DNA from 2 places in the Brenneria nigrifluens DSM 30175 genome. Region 2 is predicted to be linked to the other one. Evidence: predicted binding sites of a transcription regulator. Region 2 holds the regulator's gene; the other holds the start of a gene.
The links. Region 2 encodes Fur, which represses iron uptake genes when iron is present. Its sites were predicted from a motif close to ATAATAATGAGAACNACTATCAA; they were not measured.

Region 1 (5,935 bases), 880 kb from region 2:
GTCCACCACCTGGCTGAACGGGGTAAAGGGCGTATCGCCGGGGGATTGGCCGTTACGCCGGGCATTGTAAATATCCACGATGCGTCGGGTCAGCGCATCAAAACTGAAACCGTCCAGCATCAGATGATGGAAACGCTGATACCAGAACCAGCGCTCCGGCTGTGCGGATACCCGCATGAGCACCTGGCGGTAAAGCGGGCGCGCGCCATCGGCGGGCAGATCGCTTGCCAGATCGTCCTGTATTAACGCATGGGCGGCGTTTTCGCCTTCCTCGCTGACGTCCAGCCATTCCGGCGCATTGACCTGCGGCGCCTGCACGCGGCGGGGAAGTCGCTGAACCGGCGTATCCGATTCACTCAGGCAGAAGCGGGCATGTACCGTATCGGCTTCAGACAGTCCCTGACGTATTGCCGCGTCCAGACAATCCCTATCCACCGGGCCGCACAGTTCAATAACGTGGGCGACGGTAAAAGCATTACGCTGGGCGGCTATCTGCTCGGCGAACCAGATACCGGGTTGGGCCGCCACCAGGGGCAGTTCCTGAAAATCCGCCTGTATCTCAGGCGCTAATCCTGTTTCTGACACGGTGTTTTCCTTGCTTGGCAAATGGGAAAGGCAGCACCCGGCGGGTTACTGCATTTGGCATTGTGCTTAAGATGCGGCGCGCAGACTGGCGGGGCGCATATCGAGCCAGTGTTTTTCAGTATATTCAATACATGCCGCGCGGGAGTGCGGCCCGTATACGCTCTCCCAGCCTGCCGGCAGCACGGCAAACGCCGGCCATAAGCTGTACTGCTGCTGCTCGTTGATCAGCACAAAAAATGTAAGGCTGTCGTCATCAAAAGGGTTCAACTGTTCCTGACTCATCGCGTTCACCTGTCAATTCATGGTCTGTTGGTGTGATGCCGCCGGACAATAGCCAGCGGCATCCGTCAATTAATCCGCCTCGCCAGCACAGCGAGTCGTGCCCGCCGTCATACACCCGATAGTTCACCTGGTGGCCGGCGGCAATCAGCGCCTGATACATTTGTTGATTTACCATGTTGATATCGTCTTCACGCTTCCCTGCTTCCTGAAAGACGGTCAGCGGCGATTGGCTGCCGGCGCCTTGCCTAACCTGCTTGATCAGCCAGCCAACGTCATGCTCCGGACGGCGGGCTGCGGGCGTAAGGCTTTTTATATTCGGCCACCAGAAAGAGCCCGACTGGGTAAGTACCCGGCCAAAGCGTTGCGGCCAGAACAGGCCGGCGTAAAGTGCGGACAACCCGCCGTAGCTCTGTCCCGATACCACGGTGCGATCGGGATCGTCGCTAAAGGCGGCATACCGTGCCGCCAGCGGCAGCAGTTCCTCCTGTACCGCCAACCAGAAATCCGCATTGCAGGTCAGTTCCCGCTCGCGGTATTGCATGTCGATCACGTCAACGAATAACCACACCGCCGCTGGCAGGCGTCCAGCGGCCGTTTCTGCATCCAGCGCGGAAAACAGCGGAAGCTGTTGCGCCCATTTCTGACCATCCAGCACGATCACCAGCGGACGTGACGTCTCTGTCTCGCTGAAGCCTGTGGTATACAGCCAGATGCGCCGTTGATTCCCCAGTCGTTCGCTTTGCCACGGGAAAAGTCGCAGCCGCCGGGGATCCGGTTGCGGAGCCGCGCCGCTGTCCCACTGTCGCCATGCCTGCTGAGCAGGCGCAGCGGGCATATGAGCGGGGGAAAGGACGTTTCCCCAATGGGCGCTGTAAGGTTTCAACGGATTCAGGGGATCGGCAATGGCATAAGCAAACAGCGAGCACCACCATTCACGCTGTTGCCGGCTGCGCTGTTCCTCATCGCCATAAAATTCTGGCGGTAGCTGTTCGCGGGTGACGGGGATTAGGTTGTAGCTGCCGCGCCATTGCGCTTCGATAGTCAGCGACCAGTGCCAGACGTCGGTGCCGGACAAACGTTGCATGCTTTGCGGCGTAACGCTGTGATGATCGGTAACGCCATTGATATCAATATAAACCTGCTGAATGGCGGAACGATGTTCGTCACCAGCCGGGTCGCGCCAGAAAAAAGTTATGCAAACCTGTTTTTCATTCCAGATTTCCACTAAGGGTGTGCCGATTCCGGCTATCTGCCGCCACCAGAGATAGTCCCCTGCCGACGCGGATGAGAGAAACGCAGTGGCAGTTCCAGGTGGTTGTTTTTTAAGCATTAAAACCTCTCGGAGATTTTCGTTACGTTTACGTTCCTTACCTTTTCATGACATAAGCGATAAGGTGACGCGGTTGCTTTACAATTTCTGACGTTAACGCGAATAATATTGAGATTCATTTACATTTGCAATAATATGTCGATCTCTCTTCCCGCTGAGAGAACATTAAGAGCTATTTATATGATTGTTTTAAATCATAATATTCCACGCGAAAACCGGTTGTTACTTAGTGGGGATAAGGTGTGCTCCGGCCTTTGCGGTGGTTTAAGAAGCTCAAATCATCTTGAGTGAACTTACGACAAGGCTGTTTTTTGAAGGGATGAATCTATGTTTAAAACGACCAAGAAACCGTTAGCATGTCTCATTAATTTCCGTGTTGATAATCACCGTATACCGCTGGCTATTGTTTCTACTTTGCTGATATCGCCGCTGGTCCATGCCGCCACGACTGACGCTGCAACAACCGGCGGTAATGACACCATCGTCGTTACGGCAGGCGATAATGCGGAAAGCGTTACCGCGCCGTTGAAAGGCATCGTCGCCAAAGCAAGCGCCGCCGGGACGAAAACCAGCACGCCATTAATCAAAACCCCGCAAACCATTAGCGTCGTCACGCGCGACCAGATGGACGCCCAGGCGGTTTCCTCGGTATCGGACGCGTTGAGTTATTCCAGCGGCGCCTTTACCAACTACCGTGGTTCGTCCAATCGCAATGATGAGGTGGTGGTGCGCGGCTTTCGCTTTGCACCTAAATTTCTGGACGGCTTAAGCTACGGACTGAGCGGGCAGGGTGCTGCGTTAGGAACTTTTGATCCCTGGCTGCTGGAGCGGGTGGAACTGGTGCATGGTCCGGCTTCGGTGCTGTACGGTCAGGTCAACCCCGGCGGATTGGTCAGCATGACCAGCAAGCGCCCGACGGCGCAGGATATCCGCAAGGTGAAGTTTAGCGGCGGTAATCAGCATCTGGCGGAGGCGGCATTTGATTTCGGCGGCGCGCTGAATGACGATCAATCTCTGCTCTACCGTCTGAATGGAATTGCCAGTACTAAACATGAATTCATCAAGGATTCTAAACGGGAACGTGTTGCCATCGCCCCGGCGCTGACCTGGCTACCTAATGCCGATACCAGTTTTACCCTGCTGACCAGCTATCAGAACGACCCGAAAGCCGGATACCGTAATTTCCTGCCAATATACGGTACCGTTAAGGAGAGCGTTGCTGGTTATATTCCTTACGATATGAACGTTAGCGAACCGAGCTATAATCAGTCGAAACGGGAACAGACGGCAATTGGCTATATTTTCGATCACACCATTAACGATGTATTTTCGTTCCAGCAGAATGTGCGTTACTCGCGGTTGGATGAAACCTATAGATATCTGGTTTATACCACGGGCAGCGAGACATATACCGATACCATTTTGGGGCGCCGTCCTGCAAAAGAGCAAACCAAGGTTGATGAGCTTGGGCTGGATAACCAGTTGAAAGCACAGTTCTATACTGGACAGATCAAGCACAGCGCCATCGGAGGTCTGGATTATAAGTGGCAAAACCGCGATTATAAATATTGGCGGCTCTCTTGCGACAAGTGTTCATTTGACTGGGCCAACCCGGTTTACGGCATTACGATTGGCGAGTTGCCGTTATTTGATAGTACCAAGAAAAAGCTCGATCAGGTGGGCGTCTACTTGCAGGATCAACTGGAGTGGAATAACTGGAATCTGCTCCTGTCCGGCCGCCATGACTGGAGCGAGGTGCGCACGCTGGACCGTACCAACAACACTACCGAGCAGCAAAACGATAGCAAATTCACCGGCCGTACCGGTCTGCTATACGCCTTTGATAACGGTATTTCTCCCTATATCAGCTACAGTACATCGTTCGAACCAAACCTGAGTTCCGGTGCACCGGGTTCCGATCCCTTTAAGCCCACTACCGGCGAACAGAAGGAAGTCGGGGTGAAATTTCAACCCAAAGACAGCAACACGCTATTAACCCTTTCGCTGTTTGATATTACCCAGGAAAATATTACTTCTTATAACAGTGTGACTCAGTACAACGAGCAGATTGGTAAAGTACGTTCCAAAGGACTGGAAACCGAAATCCGTTCTCAATTGACGCCGGAAATCAGTCTGATGGTGGCCTATAGCTATACCGATGCCGAAACGAAAGAAAGTGTCAGTAACAACAATCCTGCGGGCAAGACACCAGCAGCCATTCCGAAGCATAGCGCATCCGCCTGGGGCAGTTACAGTTTCCTGAGCGGCGCGCTGAAGGGGATTACCGTCGGCACCGGGGTGCGCTATATCGGCACCAGCTACGGCGATAATGCGGAGAATTTCACTGTGCCAGCCTATACCCTGTATGACGCCATGGCGCGTTACGATCTGGGCGCAGCGTCGTCCAGGTTGAAAGGGGCGGAGGTGCAGCTTAACGTCAATAATCTGAGCGACAAACATTATGTGGCGTCATGTAGCGGCGCTACGGCCTGCTTCTATGGCGTAGGCCGTAGCATTATCGCCAGCGTCAGCTATAGCTGGTGATTCCTGGCAAGCACACCGGGCGGCGGACGTTGTCGCCCGGTATCCGTTAACGTCAGCCAAAGAACGTATTCATTAACGCAATCCCCTTGTTAACAGAAATAATAATCCCATCAACCGGTTATTATTCAACGAACATAAGGAATATATCTTGTCTACGCTATCTGCCACACCTCCACATCTGGATGTCAGCGAACTGCAGAACGACGATTTTCTTTTTCTGTCGCCGGGTAAAAGCCTGCATGCGCGCGGGTGTTATGCGGCGCTGGACTGTCCGGTGGATAGTGGCGCGGCGCTTGACGGCCATTTTCAGCAGCAATTGCGTCAGCTTTTCGCCCGGGCGCAGCGCGATGGAATAGCCAACCCGCTGATCGTCGGGGCTATCCCGTTTGACAAAAGAAAACCCGCCAGCCTGTTTGTTCCCCAAGACAGCCGCTGGTTTTCGCGTGATGCCCTGGCGGATATTGCGTTGAAAGAAGAACCGCTGCGCATCCGGCAACTGCATCAGATCCCCGCCCATGACGTTTTCTGTTGGATGGTGTCCGCCGGCGTCAATGCCACTCGTAGCGGCGCGCTGAATAAGGTGGTGCTTTCGCGTCTGTTGGAGATTGAAACCGATCGCCCGCTGAATTCCATACATCTGCTGCTGTTGCTCAATCGGCAAAATCCCGGAAGTTATAATTTCCATGTGCCGCTGGCGCAGGGGGCGCTGCTGGGGGCCAGCCCGGAACTGCTGCTGCGCCAGCAGGGCAAGGTGGTGACTTCACAACCGCTGGCCGGCTCGGCCCGGCGCAGTGACGACCCGGCGGAAAACCGTCGTTTGCAGCAGTCGCTGATGCGTTCAGATAAAGATCGCCATGAACACCGGTTAGTCATCGATACGATGCGGCAGACGCTGGCTTCCCGCTGCCGCGCCTTGCAGATACCGGAAACGCCGTCACTGCTGGCGACGCCTGTGCTGTGGCATCTGGCGACCAAAATTACCGCCGAGGTCGACGATGCGCGGGAAAACGCACTCTCTATGGCCTGTCTTCTCCATCCCACCCCGGCGCTGTGCGGTACGCCGTTCCAGGCGGCGCGTTCCCTGATCGCCTCCCTGGAACCCTTCGATCGCGGGCTGTTCGGCGGCATCGTCGGCTGGTGCGATGCGCGGGGCAACGGCGAGTGGGTGGTCACCATCCGCTGCGGCGAAGTACG
Region 2 (14,302 bases):
CGATAAGTAAATCCTTTACTAAAAAACTGGCGCAAATCATCCGCAGGCGGTTGTGCATCCAGCCGGTCTGGTTCAACTGCCGCATCGCCGCATCCACTATCGGATAGCCGGTTTTGCCCTGCTGCCACGCCGCCAGGAAATCCGGCGACTGCCGCCATTGCACCCGCCTCGTCCAGTCGGTAAACGGCTTATGCCGGCACAAATCCGGCCAGAACACCAGCAGATGATGATAAAACTCGCGCCAGACCAGCTCATTGAACCAACTGAATGCCCCGCTTTCGCGCCGTTCCAGCATAGCGGGGCATTCGGCGCGCAGCCGGTTGAAGCACTGGCGCGGCGACAGCACGCCCAACGCCAGGTAGGGCGAGAGTTTGCTGGTGCCTGCCAGCGCGGGTAAATCCCGCTGGCGTGGATAATCCTGCACCTGTTCGCGGCAGAACCGCCGCAGTTGATGCAGAGCCGCCGTCTCCCCGACGGGAAAGTCGCCATCGATGTCCTGCTGCGGATAACTGAACGGCGTTAGCGCCGTAGTGACGGCAACCGCCCCGCCGCGCCGCTGTTCCGGCGCCGGCACGCTGCCGGTATCCGCTTCCAGCAGACGTTGAATAAAGGCCTGACGAAATGGCGTAAAGACCTTGTACATCTCGCCCTTGGCGGTCAGCACGCTACCCGGCGGCAACAGCAGGCCGCCATCAAATCCCCGGCACTCGACGCGCCCGGCCAGCAGCGCCTCCGCCTGGCCGTCGCGCCGGCGTTCGTTGATTTCATACTGCCGGTTATAGAACAGATGGGTAACGGCGTGCTGCTGACAAAAATCCGGCAGCCAGTGCGCCGCGGCGGCAAAATCGGCGCATTCATGGTAATAAAGCGCAATCCCTTTTTCGGCTAACGCCTGCTGCAGCGCGTGTAGATGCGCCAGCAGAAAAGCCGCCTGCCGCGGCGCCATATCGTGCTGCCGCCACTGCTGCGGCGTGGCGATAAACAGGGCCAAAACCCGCGCCTGCGCATCCTGGCAGGCGGCATGCAGCGCCGGATTATCCGTTATGCGTAAATCATTACGCAGCCAAACCAAATGCGTGGTCATAAATCAATCCTCTGGCTGCCGGTTAGTGGTCGTAGCGTAATGTTTCCCTGCGCGTCTTTTATCAGCCGCAACGCCGGACGCAGCACCGGTAATCCCACCGCCATGTCCGGACACGGCGGATCAAAATGGAAATAAGGCGCCAACTGCTCAACCGCAAACGCCAGACGTTTGTGGCCGCCGTCAAAGCGTACCGGATTGCCGAGCAGGCAGGCGCTGATGCCAACCGGGATCTGACCGAACGCCATGCTTTAACCTCATAAAAATCATCCACTGTTATCAGCATAGCCGATCCCACCACCACTCAGGGTAAACGAGAGGAAGAATAAGGTAAGAAATCATGAGATTGGCGCGAAAATTTGCCATCTGGATTCGCCGCGAGGGACTTAGGGAAAGATCAAATGCAGGAGCTTGATAAAAAGGGTCTACCGGTTGCAGGATAAAAAATGCCGTTCACCCACTATGCGTATGTGAACGGCAATGGGTATATGAACGGCATAGTCCAAGAAAAGAGATATTTACTGCGATAAAATCAATAGAAATCGCACGCCGCGTTTTCCGATTGCGCCAGCCACACCGGCTTGTCGCTGGTTTTCAGCCAGACACGGTGCAGATAGCTGTAAAAACGCGCCCGATCGCGGCGAAACAGCATCACCGGTAAGGCGGCGACGCCGATGATTACCACGGCAATACGGCGCAGTACAATGCGATATAAGGGATAAGCAGTGTAGAGTGACATAACGATCCTCCTCTAAAGGCGAGTTCCCCTTGCCAGTTGGTTACTCACATTAACGATAAAACCCATATGGGGAATTGGTTAAAACTTTACCGTTTATAGCGCAAGTTTACTACTCATCGGACCAGAAAAAGATCAAATAATCGCCGGTTTTTTCTCTGTTATGTCATTAGGTTATGGGTTGGTTAACAATAAATATTCAGTTTGTTAAAGAGAAAGGACTTATTACGCAGCGATGGTGCGCTTTCTGGTTATCCGCCGCCTCTCGGCGTAACATGGCTGCCTGGCTCGTTTCACTATTACCTTTCCATTTCCGTTTATTCAGGAAACTCTCATCATGAGTAGCTGGTTAATCTACGCCCTGCTTTCCGCCCTGTGCGCCGCGCTGGTCGCCCTGTTTGGCAAAATCGGCCTGCAAAATCTGGATGCCAATACCGCAACCGCCATCCGCGCCGTGGTGATGGCGCTTTTTCTGGTCGGCGTGGTGGTCGCGCAGGGAAAAGTCGCACTGGTAGGCGAGGTCATGGCCAATAAAAAGGCCCTGTTGTTTATTCTGCTCAGCGGCGTGGCCGGCGCCATGTCGTGGCTGTTTTACTTTGTGGCGCTCAAAAACGGCAATGTCGCCCAGGTGGCGCCGATTGATAAACTCAGCGTGGTGTTTGCGGTGGTATTGGCCGTGGTGTTGCTGGGGGAAAAGATTTCGCTGCTGGCCGGCGCAGGCGTGGCGTTGATTTCAGTTGGCGCGCTGCTTGTCGCGCTGGGATAACAGGCGCCGCATCGCGGCGCCCAAATACACGCTTACTTGGCGTTAGCCAGCACCGCGCCGACAATCTCCACCGCTTCCTTCTCGATGCGCGCCCGGTGCTCCGCGCCGAGAAAACTCTCGCAGTAGATTTTATAGGCTTCTTCCGTACCGGAAGGACGCGCGGCGAACCAGCCGTTATCGGTCATCACTTTCAGCCCGCCAATCGCCGCGCCGTTGCCCGGCGCCGCCGTCAGACGCGCGGTGATCGCATCGCCCGCCAGCGTATCTGCCGACACCTGTTCCGGCGACAGGCGGGATAACGCCGCTTTTTGCGCCTGGGTCGCCGGAGCCTGGATACGGTTATAGCTGGGCGCGCCGAAACGTTTAGCCAGATCATCGTAATGCTGCTGCGGATTTTTCCCCGTCACCGCGGTAATTTCCGCCGCCAGCAGACACATAATGATACCGTCTTTGTCCGTCGACCACGGCGTGCCGTCAAAGCGCAGGAACGATGCTCCCGCGCTCTCCTCGCCGCCGAAGCCGAAACTGCCGTCAAACAGGCCGTCAACGAACCATTTGAAGCCCACCGGCACTTCCACCAGCTTTCGACCCAGCTGCGCGACGACGCGATCGATCATCGCGCTGGAGACCAGCGTTTTACCGACGGCCACCGATTCGCCCCACTGCGGACGATGCTGGAACAGGTAATCGATGGATACCGCCAGATAGTGATTGGGGTTCATCAAGCCGGCCGGGGTAACGATGCCGTGACGGTCGTAGTCGGGATCGTTGGCGAACGCCAGATCGAATTTATCGCGCAACGCCAGCAGCCCGGCCATGGCCGATACCGACGAGCAGTCCATACGGATCACCCCGTCGTGATCCAGCGTCATAAAGCGGAAAGTCTGATCGATGGCGTCGTTCACCAGCGTCAGATCCAGCTTGTAATGCTCGGCGATGCGCTGCCAGTAGGCAATACCGGAACCGCCCAGCGGATCGACCCCCAGTTTCAGGCCCGCGCGCTGAATCGCCGCCATATCCACCACGCCGGACAGCCCTGCAACGTAGGGCTGCACCAAATCCTGTTGGTGCACATAGCCGCTTTTCCAGGCCTGATCCAGCGTAATGCGTTTCACTTCCCGCAGATTATCCGCCAGCAGCGCGTTCGCCCGCTGTTCGATCACGCTGGTGAGGTTGGTATCCGCCGGGCCGCCGTTGGGCGGATTGTATTTAATACCGCCGTCTTCCGGCGGATTGTGCGACGGCGTAATCACAATGCCGTCCGCCAGCGCGCCGCCCTGACGGTTATGCACCAGAATGGCGTTGGAGACGGCGGGCGTCGGGGTAAAGCCATTGTCCTGCTGGACGATAACCTCCACGCCGTTGGCCGCCAGCACTTCCAGCACCGAAATAAAAGCCGGTTCGGACAGCGCATGGGTATCTTTGCCGACATAGCACGGGCCGCTGACGCCCTGCTTTTTGCGTTCTTCCGCAATGGCCTGCGCTATCGACAGAATATGCGCTTCGTTGAAACTATGCCGCCCCGCGCTGCCGCGGTGGCCTGAGGTGCCAAACTTCACCGCATGCGCCGCATTTCCGACTTCCGGACGCAGAACATAATATTGTGACGTCAACTGAGCCACATTGATTAAATCGCTTTGCCGGGTAGGCTGTCCGGCTCTTGGGTGATTAGCCATTGGCGTTTCTCCCTGACGCTGTCATTGATTAGATGGTTCCGCAAACTTTCTCTGTCAGTTCCGCCGGGAACTGCATCGTCAGCATAATGTGTTCGATCATGCTGCGTTTACGGTCGGTGTTGGTATTGGTGATAACCCAGTATGGCGTACCCGGAATATGTTTGGGTTTGGTATGCGTGCCATTCTGCAGCAGGGTTTGCTGGTCGCCGGCGAAATAAACCCGCGTACGGCCATGAAGCGATTCCGTCGCCTGCGCAAATTCCGGCGGCGATAACAGATACAGCGTAGACAATACCAGCATAAAACGGTTGATCGCCTTGTTCTGTTCGGCGTATTCATCCGACAACAGCAGCTCGCGCACCGCCCGAACCCGATCGCCCGGACGCGGGGACGCGGCCGGCTGCGCGTTGCGCGCGCCCTCCTCCGACTGCGTCGCCCTGGACTGACCGGCGGTAAACTTCAGCATGCGGCGTAAAATATCCGATGCGCTTTCACCAATATGCTGCGTATGGCTGGCGATATAACGATAAAGCTCTTCGTCGACCTCAATAGTTTTCATCTTTATCCAGTACTGTTTTTTTACTCAAATCAATCGTCAAGAAGTATACAAGCTATCCGGCGCACTCGAACAGCGGTAGAACGACGACAACGCAAAAACTCGGATTATGCCTTGCCGCCCCTGTTGCTGTTAAAGTGGTCATAGTTGCTTCTTCCCCGGCAACATAACGTCGTAAAGTCATGATACCCTAAGCGCCTATCTCTACTGAATGAACTTCATTATGAAATTGAATTACCGCCGGAAAAATGCGCTTCATCCCAGTGACAGGCTGCCCGTTATCCTGATACACGGCCTGTTTGGCAATCTGGATAATCTTGGCGTGCTGGGCCGAGATTTGCAAAATCAGCACGACGTGCTGCAGCTGGATTTACGCAATCACGGCCTGTCGCCGCGTTCGCCGCAGATGACCTACCCGGCGATGGCGCAGGACGTGGCGGAGCTGATGGACCAACAGCAGATTGAGCGGGCGATTGTTATCGGCCATTCGATGGGCGGCAAAGTCGCCATGGCGCTCAGCGCCCTTATCCCGCAACGGCTGGAAAAGCTGGTGGCCATTGATATCGCCCCGATGGATTATCAGACGCGCCGCCACGACGCCGTTTTCGCCGCCCTCAACGCCGTCACCGAGGCGGGCGCCGCATCGCGTTCCGCCGCCGCCGAACTGATGCGCCGGTTTATTAAAGAAGAAGGGGTGATTCAGTTTCTGCTGAAATCATTCCAACAGGGCGAATGGCGCTTTAACGTGCCGGTGCTGTGGGATCAATACGAAAATATCGTCGGCTGGCAGGAGGTTCCCGCCTGGCCGGAGCCGATTCTGTTTATTCGCGGCGCAAACTCGCCCTATCTGGATGACGTTCATCGCGACGCCCTGCTGCGCCAGTTCCCCGCGGCCCGCGCCTATGTGATAAGCGACGCAGGTCACTGGGTCCATGCGGAGAAACCCGAGGCGGTATTGCGCGCCATTCATCGTTTTCTCGCCGCCGGATAGCCAGGATGCCCGGATTAACCGTTGTCGCCGCCAGCACGGCTGGGGTATGATGGCGCCCGCAGTAGAGGGACGGCTGATTCAGCCACAAGCATTGTAACCACATCATCAAAATGCGCGCGTCGGCGGGCGTTTTGGTCCGAAGACCTTGCAGTATCATTACCTATGGCAAAAGAACAAACGGATCGCACCACGCTGGATCTGTTCGCAGATGAGCGTCGCCCCGGCCGCCCGAAGACCAATCCGCTGTCACGTGATGAACAGCTAAGAATCAATAAGCGTAATCAACTGCGGCGCGACAAGGTACGCGGGTTGCGGCGGGTCGAATTAAAAATCAACGGCGAGGCGGTCGATATCCTGAACAGCCTGGCTGAACAACGGAACATCAGCCGCAGCGAACTTATCGAGCAGATGCTGTTGGCGCAGTTGGCCGAACAAACGTCCTGAGATAACGATCTCTTATGGCTTGAGCGGCGTCATCCCTGACGCCGATAAAAAAACCGGACTTAGAATTTTTCCCAGTTATCCTGGCTGGGCGGCAACGCTTTTGCGGCCGGCGCGGCCGCTACGGCTTTGGGCGCCGGCGCAGACTTCGCCGCGGACCGCGGTTGCAGATTCTGCTGTTCGGAGAGATGGAATAGCGAAACGGTCTGGTTCAGCAGCGCCGCCTGCTCTTCCAGCGACAGCGCGGCGGCCGAAGCCTGCTCCACCAACGCCGCATTCTGCTGAGTCACGCTGTCCATTTCCGCCACCGCCTGCCCGACCTGGGCTATCCCTTTGCTTTGCTCTTCCGATGCCGAGGCAATCTCACCCATGATATTGGTAACATTCGTCACCGCGCGAACAATGTCGTGCATGGTGTTGCCGGCATCCTCAACCAGATTCGAACCGGTATCCACACATCTGACGGATTCGGAAATCAATCCTTCTATTTCCTTGGCCGCCTGGGCGCTGCGCTGCGCCAGGCTACGCACCTCGCCGGCGACAACGGCGAAGCCGCGCCCCTGTTCCCCGGCGCGCGCGGCTTCCACGGCGGCGTTCAGCGCCAGAATATTGGTCTGGAACGCAATACCGTTAATCACCGTGGTAATTTCGGCGATCTTGCGCGAACTGCCGGAGATTTCCGCCATGGTTTTCACCACGTTCTCTACGATATCGCCCCCTTTCTTCGCCGTGGTGGACGCCTGCAAGGCCAACTGACTGGCATGGTTGGCATTTTCCGCGTTCTGTTTTACGGTGGCGGTCAGCTGTTCCATGCTGGCGGCCGTCTCTTCCAGCGCCGAAGCCTGCTGTTCGGTACGTGACGACAGATCGTTGTTTCCCGCGGCGATTTCCGACGCCCCCTGATAAATCGAGTCGGTACTGTTTCTGATGGTGCTGACCGTGTTCGCCAGGCTGGTTTGCATTTCACGCAACAGCGGGAATAACCTGCCGACGCAGTTACGGCCAAAATCCTTGATGGGCTTTCCCAACTGGCCGGAGGCAATCACGCCGAAGTGATCGCGCAAATCATTTAACGGCCGCACCAGGCATGTCACCAGATAGCGATCGGTAAAGAACAGCAGCAGCAGTCCGATAATCAACCCCGTCAGCAGAATATTTTGACCGATGGTGGTGATCTGTTCAAAACGTACGCCGGCCGCGGCAAATTTCTCCGAGCCAGCCTTATTGAAAGCGCTCATTGAAGCCCCGAACTGACGACTCAACGGCGGGACCACATTTTTAGCCTGCTCCTGGTATTCATCAAACTCGTTCGCCGCCGCTTTTTGATATGAAAGCTCAACGCCCTGAACAATCAAATTATGCCAGTCGCGGCTGACCGCCTGAACCAGCGCATCGTCCAGCCCTGCATGGTCGATGCCATAGAATGATACCAAATCCGCTTTTAACGTATTGAGCGCATTCAGCGCCGACGCCTGTTCTTTATCCGCCGTTTCATTATCGCCATTGCGGCGCGCATCCACGGCGCGGGCCAGGCGCGTGACCATCCGGAAATACTGATCGTTGCCCTGATTAACATAATTCATGTTTTGCACCAGCAGACTGCTGGTCTTGGACGTCGCCGTCATCTCCTTGAAGGAAAACATGGTATATAGCGACACGCCGCCCCATAACACGCAGAAAATGCCAAGTACCCACAACATGGCCGTTCTGATGGCAATGTTCTTTAAAAGTTTCATGGTTCACTCCAGACCTAACGCGCATAAAAAAGATGTTTTGATGGTTAATCAGCGTTGAAGTACAAAATTCAAGCCGCCGGGATATGTGGCCACTCCCTGGCGTTGATGTCCCGTAATATTTAACAAATAAAATCACTTAATTAATCGACAAAACTCAGAGAACATTTACCCCTATCACGGCTTTCGCCAGAGTTTGTTTTCTATTCTGTGAACAATTTCATAACCTTTTATAAATACAAATTTCTTGTCCCCCGGAATTTCAGTTAAAAAATACCCGCCACAATTTACTTCTCCTTACCGATACGAGTTTCTCATGCCGGTTGTGTCTGTTATTATTAGTCGATAAGCGGGTAAAAAACGGCACCATACCATTAAGAATCAAGAGGTTATTTAATTCATGGCACTGATAGGAATTTTCTTTGGCAGTGATACCGGCAATACCGAAAACATTGCCAAGACGATCCAACAGCAGCTGGGAACCGACGTTGCTGAAGTTCATGACATCGCCAAAAGCAGTAAAGAAGACCTTGAAGCTTTCGATATTCTATTGCTGGGTATCCCCACCTGGTATTACGGTGAAGCCCAATGCGACTGGGATGACTTTTTCCCTACGCTGGAAGAGATCGACTTTAGCGGCAAACTGGTCGCTCTGTTTGGCTGCGGCGATCAGGAGGATTATGCGGAATATTTCTGTGATGCCATGGGAACCATCCGCGATATCATCGAACCGCACGGCGCGACCATCATCGGACACTGGCCGACGGAAGGCTATTACTTTGAAGCGTCCAGAGGTCTGGCGGATGACAAACATTTCATCGGTCTGGCTATCGACGAAGATCGCCAGCCTGAACTGACCGCCGAGCGCGTTACCGCCTGGGTGAAACAGATCGGAGACGAGCTGAATTTGCCAGAACTGACGGCTTAAAACCACGTTTTGGCTCTGACAACTCCCCCGTCAGAGCCAAATCAATAGAAAAAACCTTTCATTAAGATTGATACATTTTTTTAACTTCCGGCCACAAATCTGTACAATACCCCTATCGGTTTTGTATGTTCTCCATCGTTTTCCTCATTTGCCAACAATGCATTGCGTGCTACCTCTGTATTGTGCGTGGGAATAACCTTGTTAACATTGCATGGTTTCCATTTTGAATGCACGGTTCTATAATTGAGACGCTATTATATTTTTTGAGCCGACCGATGCCATAGGCTAGATAGCCCCCATTGATTAAGTAAGCAACAGGACTAAACCCGCATGACTGACAATAATATCGCATTAAAGAAGGCCGGCCTGAAAGTCACTCTTCCGAGACTGAAAATTCTGGAAGTACTGCAGGATCCGGAGTGTCACCACGTCAGTGCGGAAGATTTATATAAGAAACTGATTGATATGGGCGAAGAGATCGGTTTAGCGACCGTCTACCGCGTACTGAATCAGTTTGATGATGCTGGTATCGTTACCCGCCATAATTTTGAAGGCGGAAAATCGGTTTTCGAACTGACCCAGCAACATCATCATGACCATCTGATTTGCCTGGATTGTGGCAGAGTGATTGAATTCCGTGATGAGTATATCGAAGCGCGGCAACGTGAAATCGCGGAAAGACACAGCATTAAACTGACCAACCACAGTTTGTATCTGTATGGCCATTGCAGTGAAGGGGATTGCCGTGAAGACGAAACCCTGCACGATGAAAAAAGATAAATCAACCGCATAAAAAAATCGCCGGGAGCGATTTTCAACGTCGTTCGCGACGGCCCATAGGGTGACGGGCAGGATAGCCCGTCATAATAAATCGCCGGGGCGATTTTTAACAAAATAAAACCGCCTCGGCGGTTTTATTTTTTTATCCTGTAGACAACCCTGCGGTTATCCCACCCAGGTATCCCGCAGACCCACCGTACGGTTAAATACCAGATGCTGCGGACTGGAATAAACCCGGTCGGCACAGAAATAGCCTTCCCGCTCAAACTGGTACGCTTTTTCCGCTTCCGCCTGCGCCAGGCTTGCCTCAACAAAGCCATGGGTCACTTGCAGCGATTCGGGATTGATGGTTGACAGGAAATCATCCGCCGCCCCGGGGTTGGCCACGCTGAACAACCTATCGTACAGCCGGAATTCCGCCGGCAGGCCATGCGCCACCGACACCCAGTGAATAACCCCTTTGACCTTGCGTCCATCGGCCGGATCCTTACTCAAAGTGTCCGGATCGTAGCTGCAATAGATGGCGGTGATAACCCCCTGCTCGTCTTTATCAATGCGCTCCGCTTTGACAACATAGGCATTGCGCAGGCGAACTTCCTTGCCCAGCACCAGACGCTTATATTGCTTATTGGCCTCTTCACGAAAATCCGCGCGATCGATATACACTTCGCGGCTGAAGGCCACCTGGCGGGAGCCCATTTCCGGCTTATTCGGATGGTTTGGCATGGTAACCAGCTCTTCATGTCCCGCAGGAAGGTTTTCAATCACCACCTTCACCGGATCCAGCACCGCCATGGCGCGCGGCGCATTGGCGTTAAGGTCGTCGCGGATACAGGACTCCAGCGCCGCCATTTCAACGTTATTATCCTGCTTGGTGACGCCGATACGGTAACAAAACTCGCGGATAGACGCGGCGCTGTAGCCACGGCGACGCAAACCGGAAATGGTCGGCATACGCGGATCGTCCCACCCTTCAACAATCTTTTCCGTTACCAGCTGGTTCAGCTTGCGCTTGGACATGATGGCGTATTCAAGATTAAGGCGGGAAAATTCATACTGCCGCGGATGGCAAGGTATGGTGATGTTATCCAGCACCCAGTCATACAGGCGGCGGTTATCCTGGAATTCCAGTGTACATAGCGAGTGCGTCACCCCTTCCAACGCATCGGAAATACAGTGGGTAAAATCATACATCGGATAGATGCACCACTTGTTGCCGGTCTGGTGGTGTTCGGCAAACTTGATCCGATACAGCACCGGATCGCGCATCACGATAAACGACGACGCCATATCAATCTTGGCGCGCAAACAGGCGGTTCCCTCGGCAAAGCCGCCGTTACGCATTTTTTCGAACAGCTCCAGGTTTTCCTGCACGCTGCGATCGCGGTAGGGACTATTTTTGCCCGGCGACGTCAGCGAACCACGGTATTCGCGGATCTGCTCCGGCGTCAGCTCGTCCACGTACGCCAATCCCTTACCGATCAGCTCCACCGCATACTGATGCAGCTGATCGAAATAATCGGAGGAATAACGCACATCGCCGCTCCATGAGAAACCCAGCCAGTTAACGTCGCGTTTGATCGACTCAACGTATTCAATATCTTCTTTTACCGGATTGGTATCGTCAAAACGCAGGTTGCATTGCCCGTTATAGTCCTGGGCGATACCGAAGTTGAGACAGATAGATTTCGCATGCCCGATATGCAGATAGCCGTTAGGCTCCGGCGGGAAGCGCGTCTGAATACGGTCATGCTTACCGGACGCCAGATCTTCATCAATAATCTGGCGGATAAAGTTTGTTGGGCGGGCTTCAGCCTCACTCATGCTTGGTTCCTCAATGCTTAAACGACATATAACCGCTAATGATCCAACAAGCCAAGCCGGGAAACAACCGTTAGTTTGATTAAATTCCCGGTGAGGAAAAAAAACGGAGCGAGATAGCAATCTCGCCCCGCGATTTCATCTATTTACCATGGTTCACACAGTAAGATGGCGCTTTACGCTACGCTTCGCTGACTTTTTTCAGCGCGGACGCGATGGACTCCGCCTGGGTGCCGACCACAATCTGCACATTCTGCTTATTCAGCCGGATAACGCCCGCCGCGCCCAGCCGCTTGGCCAAGGCTTCATCCACCAGGCTGGAATCCGCCACGTTCAAACGCAAGCGGGTGATGCAGGAATCAATGGCCAGCAGATTGTCTTTACCGCCGACGGCCTGTAAATAGCCGCGGGCCAGCGTGGTCATATCGCCCGACGCCGCCGCCGAGGCGTTTACATCATAGCCGTCCGCTTCACTGCCGCTTACCGACAGTTCGCGTCCCGGCGTCAGCAGATTGAAGCGCAGGATGGTGAAACGGAACGCCAGATAGTAAATAACGAAGAACGCCAACCCCTGCGGTATCAACATATACCACTGCGTCGCCAGCGGGTTGCGGGACGACAGCACCATATCAACCAGTCCGGCGCTAAAACCGAAACCGGCGATCCAATGCATGCTGGCCGCAATAAACACCGAGATCCCGGTGAGCAGCGCGTGCAGAACATACAGCACCGGCGCCACAAACATAAAGGAGAACTCCAGCGGCTCGGTGATGCCGGTAAAGAATGCGGCGAATGCCGCGGCAAGCATAATCCCCGCCACCTTGCTTTTATTCTCCGGGCGCGAGCAGTGATAAATAGCCAGCGCCGCCCCCGGCAGGCCGAACATCATAATCGGGAAGAACCCGGCCTGATAACGTCCGGTAATGCCGGCGACCGCTTTCCCCGCGTCGATGGACTGTTGTCCGGCCAGGAAATTCGGGATGTCGTTAATTCCGGCCACATCAAACCAGAACACCGAGTTCAGCGCATGGTGCAGACCGACGGGGATCAACAGGCGATTGAAAAAGGCGTAAATACCGGCGCCGGTCGCGCCCAACTGCTGAATATACTCGCCAAAAGCGACCAGCGCGTTATAAATGACCGGCCACGCATACATCAGGATAAAGGCGACCAGAATCATCAGGAATGAGGTGAGGATCGGCACCAGGCGCCGTCCGCTAAAGAATGACAGCGCTTTTGGCAGTTCCACCTGACTAAAGCGGTTATACAGCTCCGCGGAAATCACCCCGACCAGAATACCGATAAACTGGTTTTTAATATTGCCGAACGCGGCGGGCACCTGTTCCAGCGGAATTTTCTGGATCATCGACACCGCTTCCGGCGAACCGAGCGTGGTCAGCACAAGGTATCCGACGAAACCGGTCAAGGCCGCGGCGCCATCTTTATCCTTCGACATACCGTAAGCCACGCCGACGGCAAACAGCGCCGCCATATTTTCGATAATGGCCGCGCCCGATTTAATAAACAGCGCCGCCAGGGCATTTTCACTTCCCCAGCCGACCGGATCAATCCAGTAGCCAATCCCCATCAGGAGCGCGGCGGCGGGCAGCGTGGCGACTGGCACCATCAACGCCCGGCCGATTTTTTGCAAATAACCAAGAATACTCACATGTTCCTCTCTTCCCCTGTGGGACAAAAAACTGCCGGTTAAACCTGCTCACAGCCGGGTAAAACCACAACGGGTGGTTTTGGCATGGAGTGTAAGAAAAATATTTCGCTTCACAAATTAAACCCTACCATTATGTGATAACAATCACTAAAAAATCGCATATAAAAAGTTTATACCTGCATAAATCGCCAACTTATTTTAAGATGAAAAAAAACAGGCTACACTGATACGCACTGTTATTTCGCTGCTGAAACGCGCCGCCAAGGCGATTTAGCGCGATACTTATTTAATCGTCCTCAAACAATCAGGAGACCGCTGATGAGACTGATTCCTCTCTCTACCCCCGCTGAAGTCGGCAACTGGGCCGCACGTTATATCGTGCAGAAAATCAACGAATTCAACCCGAGCGCCGCCCGCCCTTTCGTGCTGGGCCTCCCCACCGGCGGTTCACCGCTGGAAGCCTACAAAGCGCTGGTGGCGATGCACCGGGCCGGAGAGGTGAGTTTTAAGCATGTGGTGACGTTCAATATGGATGAATATGTCGGCCTGCCCGCCGAACATCCGCAAAGCTATCGCAGCTTTATGCAGCAGAATTTATTCAATCACGTTGATATTCCTTCGGAAAACATTAACCTGTTGAATGGCAACGCGGAAGATATCGCAGCGGAATGTCGCCGTTACGAAGAGAAAATCAAGTCTTACGGCAAGATCCACCTGTTTATGGGAGGCGTAGGAAATGACGGGCATATCGCTTTCAATGAACCCGCCTCTTCTTTAGCTTCCCGAACTCGAATCAAAACCCTGACGGAAGAGACGCGCCTCGCCAACTCTCGTTTCTTTGACGGCGATGTTAACCTGGTGCCGAAATTCGCCCTTACCGTCGGCGTCGGCACCCTGCTGGATGCCGAGGAGGTAATGATCCTGGTCACCGGACGCAACAAGGCCCAGGCATTACAGGCCGCGGTGGAAGGAAACGTAAACCATATGTGGACCATCAGTTGCCTGCAACTTCACGCCAAAGCGGTAATGGTATGCGACGAACCGTCGACGATGGAGCTGAAAATCAAAACCGTTAAATATTTCCGTGAGTTAGAAACGGAACAGATGAAAAATCTTTAATCAGT

Region 1: a site for Fur is predicted at 2,300-2,322, ahead of fes (enterochelin esterase). Genes of this name have one in related genera too.

The regions. Positions count from the first base shown of each region.
Region 1 is NZ_CP034036.1:4,227,437-4,233,371, reverse strand. It holds gene EH206_RS19910 (amino acid adenylation domain-containing protein) at 1-585, opposite strand, end outside; gene EH206_RS19905 (MbtH family protein) at 652-867, opposite strand; gene fes (enterochelin esterase) at 839-2,197, opposite strand; gene EH206_RS19895 (TonB-dependent siderophore receptor) at 2,525-4,741, shown strand; gene EH206_RS19890 (isochorismate synthase) at 4,890-5,935, shown strand, end outside.
Region 2 is NZ_CP034036.1:3,338,503-3,352,804, forward strand. It holds gene phrB (deoxyribodipyrimidine photo-lyase) at 1-1,084, opposite strand, end outside; partial or broken gene EH206_RS15575 (2-thiouracil desulfurase family protein) at 1,114-1,329, opposite strand; gene EH206_RS15580 (YbfA family protein) at 1,614-1,820, opposite strand; gene EH206_RS15585 (EamA family transporter) at 2,155-2,583, shown strand; gene pgm (phosphoglucomutase (alpha-D-glucose-1,6-bisphosphate-dependent)) at 2,616-4,259, opposite strand; gene seqA (replication initiation negative regulator SeqA) at 4,288-4,818, opposite strand; gene ybfF (esterase) at 5,039-5,806, shown strand; gene ybfE (LexA regulated protein) at 5,969-6,250, shown strand; gene EH206_RS15610 (methyl-accepting chemotaxis protein) at 6,310-7,983, opposite strand; gene fldA (flavodoxin FldA) at 8,381-8,908, shown strand; gene fur (ferric iron uptake transcriptional regulator) at 9,239-9,688, shown strand; gene glnS (glutamine--tRNA ligase) at 9,854-11,512, opposite strand; gene nagE (N-acetylglucosamine-specific PTS transporter subunit IIBC) at 11,691-13,178, opposite strand; gene nagB (glucosamine-6-phosphate deaminase) at 13,497-14,297, shown strand.